DNA from 2 places in the Idiomarina loihiensis L2TR genome. Region 2 is predicted to be linked to the other one. Evidence: riboswitches for the same ligand, from Rfam matches in the RefSeq annotation. Region 2 holds a riboswitch; the other holds the start of a gene.

Region 1 (4,714 bases), 1.1 Mb from region 2:
AATTGCCGGTCCGCGTAAAGAGAAATAAGGGGAAACTTATGGTTAAGTGGCTTGGAGTTGCAGGTGTTTTATTGTCACCCTTAGTGCTCGCTGATCCAGTTCTGATCAATGGTGGTACTTTCGAACCTCCGGTCTTACTGGACAAAGAGCGCCTCAGTATAGAAATGGAAAGTTTCATGCTGGACGCAACCCCTGTCACTAACCAAGAGTTTCTGGAATTTGTCATTGAACAACCTCAGTGGCAGCGAGACAACATCGCTGCCCTATTCCATGATGGAAATTACCTGAAGCATTGGGATGATAATACTGAATTTGCTAAAGGCAAAGACAACGAACCAGTCACTTATGTGTCTTGGTTTGCCGCACGCGAATACTGCTCCGCACAAGGTGGCCGTTTGCCTGGTCTTAACGAGTGGGAGTATGCGTCGGTCAAATATCGGCAACAGCAGAACATCAGCGACGATGATTATGCCCGTAACCTGTTTGCCTGGTACAGCCAGCCACACAGTGCGAAACAACAAACCGTCGACCCAAATGCTGAGCAATTGATGCACATGCACGACCGTGTCAACGAATGGGTAGACGACTATCAATTATTATTAACCAACGGCGATGACGTCGATTTGCTCTCCGGCTCATGTGGCGACGGAGCGCGCTTTATGTCGAGTTTTAGTAACGCCAATTACGCCACATTTTTCCGTTATCAGTCACGCAGTGATTACGCCCCGCAAAGTGCGACCAGCACTATGGGTTTTCGTTGCGCATACGACCTGGAGAACGACCATGAATAAATTGCTAAAATTGACCGCCCTGGCCTCTTTGATCTTTGCTGTCCAGTCTTTTGCGCAGGATCACTCGCATCACAATATGCACAAGAATCAGACAGCTAACGACCACAGCAATCATACGGCAATGAACGCAGCAGAGGTCTCTCACTCCGAGTCGGTATACCAGATAGATGCTACCTGGAACACGCATAAGAATAGCCAACTCAAGCTTTCAGAACTTGAAGGTCATCCCGTTATTCTTTCCATGATTTATGGCAGTTGCACCACCGCCTGCCCAGTGTTGGTTCATGACGTAAAACGCTTATACAGCAAGCTGGACGAAGACACTAAACAGCAAGTTAAGCTCGTTATGGTGAGTTTTGACACCGATCGCGATACACCCGAGGCACTCGCTGACTATGTTAAGCAGTATCAACTTAACAACGACAACTGGCTGTTTCTGAACGGTTCGGAGCAGGATATCAGAACCTTAGCTACAGTACTTGGCGTGAGGTATCGACAGCGTCCGGACGGTGATTTTGATCACAGCAATTTGATCACTATTCTCGATAAACAAGGGCTTATTGTTGAACGCATAGAAGGCCTAAGCCAGCCAATGGAGAAGCCAGCTAACGTTGTCGCTAAACTGGTTAACGATTAACAGCGGTTGCATTCGCTCTAAGATTTTGTTCCACTAAAAAGGAATCTTGTCGGAGTGCCGGTAGCTTTCTTAATGAAGTTACCGGCTGAGACCGCAATTGCGGGATCCGTTGAACCTGATCAGGCTAATACCTGCGAAGGGAACAAGAGAGCATCAGCATGACACGACCGTTGTTTCTGCGCTGATGTTCCTTTCAACACTCCTGACAAGCATCTCTAACATCAACAAAATGAGAGAATGCTATGTCAACTGCACCATCGAATAACCGTTTAAACCGCCAACAGGCTGAATCCTTCTTATCATCACTATCCGGGCATTATTACCCTAATTCCAGCCGTGAATTTATTTCAGGCAGCAACAAAGACATCCAGGTCCCCTTTCGTCGCATTCACCTTAGCGAAACCCTGCACCAGCCCACACCGGGCGTGAAGTTACCACCGAACGAACCGGTAGATGTGTATGATACATCCAGTGTCTACGGTGACCCGGATGCCACAATTGACGTAAAAGCGGGTCTGAAAAAGGTTCGTGAAAACTGGATTCAGGAGCGCCATAGCGAGAACCAGCAATATAATCACGGCATTACGCAGTTAGCTTACGCAAGGCGCGGCGTGATCACCCCTGAGATGGAGTTCATTGCACTGCGCGAGAATATGGGTCGGGGGCACCTTAAGAACCCCATAACACCGGAATTTGTACGCGACGAAGTCGCCAGTGGACGCGCGATTATTCCCGTTAATACCCACCACCCCGAATCAGAACCAATGATTATTGGCCGCAACTTTTTGGTTAAAGTGAATGCCAACATTGGTAACTCATCGGTTAGTTCGTCTATTGAAGAAGAAGTCGAAAAGCTGGTATGGGCGACTCGCTGGGGCGCTGATACCGTAATGGACTTATCTACCGGCCGTAATATTCACCAAACCCGTGAGTGGATCTTACGCAACAGTCCAGTGCCTATTGGTACTGTGCCTATTTATCAGGCTTTAGAACGGGTCAATGGCGTTGCTGAGGATCTGAGCTGGCCAGTATTTAAAGACGTACTGCTGGAACAGGCTGAGCAAGGTGTGGACTATTTTACGATTCACGCCGGCGTACTGCACGACTTCATTAAACTGACTGCAAAGCGAGTTACCGGCATAGTCTCCCGTGGCGGTTCGATAATGGCGAAATGGTGCATGGCGCACCAGCAAGAAAGTTTTCTTTATCAGCACTTCCGCGATATCTGCAAAATTTGTGCGAAATATGATGTGTCGCTGTCTTTAGGTGACGGCCTACGCCCCGGTTCCATTGCCGACGCCAACGATGAAGCTCAGTTTGCTGAACTGAGAGTACTAGGCGAGCTGACTCAAATTGCCTGGGAGTACGATGTGCAGGTGATGATAGAAGGCCCCGGCCATGTGCCCATGCATAAAATTCAGGAAAATATGGATGAGCAGTTAAAGCACTGTCACGGCGCGCCGTTCTACACCTTAGGGCCGCTAACCACCGATATCGCACCCGGTTACGACCACATTACCTCATGTATTGGTGCTGCCATGATTGGCGCGTTTGGCTGCGCCATGCTCTGCTATGTTACCCCGAAGGAACACTTAGGCTTGCCTAACAAGGAAGATGTAAAACAGGGGATGATCGCTTACAAAATAGCGGCTCATGCGGCCGATTTAGCCAAAGGTCACCCAGGCGCTCAGGCGAGGGATGACGCTATGTCAAAAGCCCGCTTTGAATTCCGCTGGGAGGATCAATTTAATCTGGCGTTGGATCCGGTTACCGCTCGCAGCTATCACGATGAGACACTGCCTCAGGATTCGAACAAAACCGCGCAGTTTTGCTCCATGTGCGGGCCAAAGTTCTGCTCCATGAAAATTTCACACGAGGTACGTCAGTACAACCCGGACACTCGAATTGATGTAAAAGTGAAAGACGCGGCGACCGAAGGAGCAGAATGATGTCGATACCTGTCGTATGGACCATCGCAGGTTCTGACAGCGGCGGTGGCGCAGGCATTCAGGCGGACTTGCACACGTTCCGTAGTCTGAACGTGCATGGCTGCAGTGTCATAAGCACAATTACCGCCCAAAACTCTGTTGCAACCACCGGGTTATTCCCGTTAGCTGCTGACGCCGTTCGTCAGCAGTTGGAATGCCTGCAACAGGACATGCCGCCTGCTGCGATAAAAATTGGGTTGCTTAGTAATGTGCAACAGCTTCAGTGTGTGGCTGACTTTTTAAAGCAATGGTCTGATCCCCTTCCCCAGCCTTTCGTGGTCTGGGATCCGGTGGTTGTCAGCACTCAGCAGGATCGCCTGTCGGAGCTCAAGCCTCAACATTGCGCGGAGTTATTCCCGCTGGTTGATATTATGACACCGAATTTGGATGAACTCAGTTGGTTGAGCGGATTAGAGGTTACTGATGAGGACTCAATGTATCGCGCTGCAGAACAACTCTTTCAGGCCGGACTGTCCCGAATTCTGGTAACAGGCACCGATTTTGGTCGCGCCGATGAAATCTCTGACTATTACCTTAGCTCCGATGGACATACCCAGTACATTCAGCAGAAGTTGAGAACAAAACACAGCCACGGAACAGGCTGCACCTTGTCTTCAGCCATTGCCGCGGCGTTAGCACATGACTATCCACTTGAGGATGCCATAACAGTCGCTAATGCCTACGTGCATCAGGGCCTGATTGAGGCGAAAGGTATAGGCAGAGGACCAGGCCCTGTTGCTCATACACACTGGCCACAGCAAATTGACCATTTTCCAAAGATTAATACGCCGGAGTTGCCCTGTGTTGACCTCCAGTTTCCCAGTCTAGACCAGGAACCCGGATTGTATCCGGTAGTGGATTCTTACGAGTGGATAGAAAAGCTCTTAAAACTGGGCATTAAGACACTGCAACTGCGTATTAAAGATCCTGATGCTCCTCAGTTGGAAACCGCTATTAAAAAAAGCATTCAGCTGGCAGAGAAATATTCAGCGCAGTTGTTTATTAATGACCACTGGCAACTGGCTATTAAGCACAACGCTTATGGCGTGCATTTAGGTCAGGAAGACTTAACCGAGGCTAACCTTCACGCTATTCAGCAAGCAGGGTTGAGGTTGGGCATTTCCACTCACAGCTACACCGAGTTATTAATTGCTCAAGCGTACAAGCCATCTTACATCGCGTTAGGTCATATTTTCCCAACTCAAACCAAGACTATGCCATCCAAACCGCAAGGGCTGCAGCGACTACGCCGCTATGCCGCGTTATTAGCGCCAAAGAACATACCGACAGTCGCTATT
Region 2 (4,714 bases):
ATGCTTGGCTGGCCTAAGTCCCAGTTAAAATAGTCACGTGTCAGCTGAACCGATTTGTCGTAATAGTACAAACCTAAAACCCATTCGCTATCAATACCAAACAGGCTTTCGGGCTCGTCGGATACCCAGCGAACTTCGGCGGTTTTGTCGTCACGGTCGCGGAAGTACGCGTCAAAAGCTGAGTATTCCCAGCCCGGAGCGATACCTTCATAGGTCCAGTCTTCGTCGTAAGCGTAGCCGGTGTCTGCATCCAGGTAGTTAACAGACATTTCCAGACGGCTGTTGTCAAAACCCAGGTAACTGAGCTGCAAGCGCAATGCCTGACTTTCTAAGCGGTCAAAACCCGGTTCATCGGACAAAGTTTCGCGGGTGTTGTCGAGACTAAACGCATCGTAGCCATTGTCGACATCGTTATAATGCAGAACCGTTTGCAGCAGCCAGTCTTTACTGAGCTCGGTATCCAACTTGAAGCGCGCAGTGAGTTCGTCGCGCTGCTCCGTGTCATCACGCTCAAGGTAAGTGTTTTCAATGTAACCGTCTTGCTGAAACTGGCTGACCGAGAAGCGGGCGTTACCTAACAGCCCTAGGTTTCCGCCCATAGCAAGGCCGCCCATGGCTTCGGAATAGTTGCCTGCTGATAGCTGAAACTGGCCGTTAAAGTCGCTGCTCGGTGCGGTGCTGTCCAGCAACAATAAACCGGCCATAGCGTTCACGCCAAAACGTCCGCTTTGCGGACCGCGAAACACTTCCACGTGATCAATATCGAAAAGCGATGCGGCACTGCCTAATCCGCTGTAATCAATACCATCAATTATCAAACCGACCGAGGGCGTTACAGGATCAACAAACTGAGAGCGCTCGCCAATACCACGAATTTGAATAAACCGAGCCGTGGAAGTGCCACCAGAGAAATTCACGTTGGCCAAACTGTTCAGAGTGTCTTGTAAATGCTGTGAGTGACGCTGTTGCATCGCATCTTTATCAATAATAGAAACGCTGCTGGTGGTTTCATTTAAGGTGCGGCGGTGAAAGTCACCACTCACTTCAATAATTTCAATGTCTTTTGTATCTTGTGTGTCCTCTGCTGCAAAGGCAAAAGCGGGAACACTGGATAACGCCGCGGCAATGCTGGCTGCTAAGTATGAATTGATTATTTTCATGGATCATTTCCTCAAAACAAAGTCAGAAACGATCCGGTAAGGCTGTATTAGACGGGTTTTCTACCATCCCTACGCCAGTATTAACCGGATCAGGTTTTAAGGGTTCGCTAATGCATCTCAGCCGTTGCCGGCACCCCTTGGTAAAGCGGCGTCAGTATAACGCAGCTTGTTAGTTAAACAAATTTACTTTCAGTGCAATTAAATAAAGGACAGAGCGTCGCCGTAAAGGTTTTCTAACGGTACGTCTTTAGCGACAAAGTCGTCGCGAATAACGCGTATCATTTCAAAACGGCCAGCCATGTAAATTTCACACTCAGGCAGACTTTGCTCACGGGCCATAACCGCGTGGTGCACTAAACCAATAGAATAAGCCCAGTTGTTATCCGCGTCTTCGACCACCGGGTGATAATCAAAGTGCTCGTACTGGCTTGCTAAGCGTTCCAGTTCGTCATGCAAATACAGGTCGCTTAAGCTTTTTGCACCCCAGTAAAGTGTCAGAGGCCGCTCTGGCGACACACGTAAATGTTGCTGCAAAATAGAATAGGTATACGAGAAACCGGTGCCACCAGCAATTAACACTGCCGGCTTAGTGTTTTCCTGACGGTAAAACGCAATACCGTCCGGCGCATCAATTTCTAGTTCCCCATCGTCACGCACTTTATCCAACACTTCCATGGCATAGCTGTTGTCCGGCGTAGCGCCAACATGAAGTAACCACTCACTTTTATTGGACGGGCACGACGCAATACTGAACGGTCGCTTATCGCGTTCGCCCATCACCACCATAAGGTACTGGCCTGCTTTAAACTCAACCGGCTGCGGCAATTGTAAACGCACTTCCCACACAGCATCCGCCAACTGGCGCGAAATTTCAGCTTTACAGGTCATTTGTTGACTCATTCACGACTCCATAATATTCAGTTCGTCCCACAGCTCGTCAACACGCTGTTTTACCTCATCGCTCATGACGATTGGTTCGCCCCACTCACGGTCGGTTTCACCCGGCCATTTATTGGTGGCGTCCATTCCCATCTTTGAGCCCAGTCCGGAAACCGGTGAAGCAAAATCAAGGTAATCTATTGGCGTATTTTCGACCAGGGTCGTATCACGTGCCGGATCCATCCGGGTTGTCATAGCCCAGATAACATCTTTCCAGTCACGCGCATTTACGTCGTCGTCACACACAATCACGAACTTGGTGTACATAAACTGACGCAAGAAAGACCAGACACCCATCATCACACGCTTCGCGTGACCCGGGTACTGCTTCTTCATAGTGACTACGGCCAAACGGTACGAACAGCCTTCCGGTGGCAAATAAAAATCGACAATTTCGGGGAATTGTTTTTGCAGCAACGGAATAAAAACTTCATTTAAAGCAACGCCCAGCACCGCAGGTTCGTCCGGTGGACGTCCGGTATAGGTGCTGTGGTAAATAGGATCTTTGCGGTGGGTCACATGAGTCACGGTAAACACCGGAAACTCATCCACTTCGTTATAGTAGCCGGTATGGTCGCCATAAGGCCCTTCTGCCGCCATTTCACCCGGCTCTATGTAACCTTCCAGAATGATTTCAGCGTGCGCAGGTACTTGTAAGTCGTTACTGAGACACTGCGTTACTTCGGTTTTGCTGTCGCGCAACAAACCGGCAAAGGCGTATTCCGACAAGCTATCAGGCACAGGGGTTACCGCACCCAAAATAGTCGCAGGGTCTGCGCCCAAAGCAACTGACACCGGGAACCTTTCGCCCGGATGCTGCTGGCACCATTCCTGGAAATCCAACGCGCCGCCGCGATGCGACAACCAGCGCATAATAAGCTTATTCGGACCCAAGAGTTGCTGGCGATAAATGCCTAAGTTCTGACGTTCTTTATGCGGACCTCGAGTTACCGTAAGACCCCAGGTCACCAAAGGCGCAACGTCGCCCGGCCAGCAGTGCTGAATAGGCAGCTTGGTTAAGTCAACGTCGTCGCCGCTCATAACCACTTGCTGGCACGGTGCCTTTTTAATGCTTTTTGGCGACATACTCAGCACTTTTTTGTACTTAGGCAGTAAATTCAACGCGTCGCGAAAGCCTTTAGGAGGCTCAGGCTCTTTTAAAAAGGCCAGCAATTTGCCCACATCCCGTAAAGCGGTTACTGACTCCTGACCCATGCCTAAAGCCACGCGGTCGGGTGTGCCAAACAAATTAGCCAATACAGGCATATCATGGCCTTTCACGTTTTCAAACAATAAGGCCGGGCCTTGTGCTTTTAACGTACGGTCTGATATTTCGGTAATTTCGAGGTAGGGATCGATCTCTTGTTGGATGCGCTTAAGTTCACCGCGCTCCTCGAGGAGCGCGATAAAGTCACGCAGATCTTGATATTTCATACGCCACTTAACTGTTGCGTTGACGTTTCATCGATTCGAAGAATTCGTCATTGGTTTTGGTCATCTGCAGACGGTCAATCAGGAATTCCATGGCCTCAACTTCGCCCATTGGATGCATGATTTTGCGCAGGATCCACATTTTTTGCAGCTCGTCCGGCGTAGTCAGCAACTCTTCGCGACGCGTACCTGAACGGTTGAAGTCGATGGCAGGGAACACACGGCGTTCAGCCAACTTACGGTTCAGATGCAGCTCCATGTTACCGGTACCTTTAAACTCTTCGTAGATGACTTCATCCATTTTCGAGCCGGTATCAATAAGCGCGGTTGCAATAATGGTTAAACTACCGCCTTCTTCTACATTACGCGCAGCTCCAAAGAAACGCTTAGGTTTGTGCAATGCGTTAGCATCCACACCACCGGTTAACACTTTACCGGAGCTTGGAATAACGGTGTTATAAGCACGGGCAAGGCGAGTAATTGAGTCCAGCAAAATCACTACGTCTTTTTTGTGCTCAACCAGGCGCTTGGCTTTTTCAATAACCATTTCGGCCACCTGAACGTGACGGCTGGCAGGTTCATCAAAGGTTGAAGCAACCACTTCGCCATGTACAAGACGGTGCATTTCGGTGACTTCTTCCGGACGCTCATCAATCAACAGAACAATCAGTTCAGCATCAGGGTGATTCGCCGCAATAGAAGTTGCAATATTCTGCAATAGTAAGGTTTTACCCGCTTTTGGTGGCGCAACAATAAGACCACGCTGGCCTTTACCTATTGGCGCTGATAAGTCCAGTACCCGCGCAGTGATATCTTCTTTACTGCCATTGCCGCGTTCTAAGTGAAAACGCTCTTCCGCGTGTAGCGGCGTTAAGTTTTCAAATAAGATTTTATTGCGGGAGTTTTCAGGCTTGTCGAAGTTAACTTCGCGAATTTTCAGCAGGGCAAAATAACGTTCGCTGTCTTTCGGTGGGCGAATTTTCCCGCCAATTGTGTCACCCGTACGCAGGTTAAAGCGACGAATTTGGCTTGGCGAGACGTAAATGTCGTCCGGGCCAGCCAGGTAAGACGAGTCGGCTGAACGCAAGAAGCCAAAGCCATCCTGCAAAATTTCCAGCACACCGCCGCCGTGAATGTCTTCACCGCTTTTAGCGTGAGCTTTTAAGATAGCAAAAATGATGTCT

What was found. Region 2 has a riboswitch for thiamine pyrophosphate ahead of IL_RS12110 (TonB-dependent receptor). Riboswitches for the same ligand answer to the same signal wherever they lie in the genome.
Region 1: linked by a shared signal. The riboswitch ahead of thiC (phosphomethylpyrimidine synthase ThiC) and the one ahead of IL_RS12110 (TonB-dependent receptor) in region 2 are both predicted to bind thiamine pyrophosphate.

Annotation. Positions count from the first base shown of each region.
Region 1 is NC_006512.1:820,051-824,764, forward strand. Features, by position in the region: gene IL_RS03875 (multicopper oxidase domain-containing protein) at 1-28, shown strand, start outside; gene IL_RS03880 (formylglycine-generating enzyme family protein) at 39-791, shown strand; gene IL_RS03885 (SCO family protein) at 784-1,428, shown strand; TPP riboswitch at 1,469-1,587, shown strand; gene thiC (phosphomethylpyrimidine synthase ThiC) at 1,671-3,377, shown strand; gene thiE (thiamine phosphate synthase) at 3,374-4,714, shown strand, end outside.
Region 2 is NC_006512.1:2,528,382-2,533,095, forward strand. Features, by position in the region: gene IL_RS12110 (TonB-dependent receptor) at 1-1,160, opposite strand, end outside; TPP riboswitch at 1,210-1,308, opposite strand; gene fre (NAD(P)H-flavin reductase) at 1,359-2,060, opposite strand; gene ubiD (4-hydroxy-3-polyprenylbenzoate decarboxylase) at 2,061-3,533, opposite strand; gene rho (transcription termination factor Rho) at 3,541-4,714, opposite strand, start outside.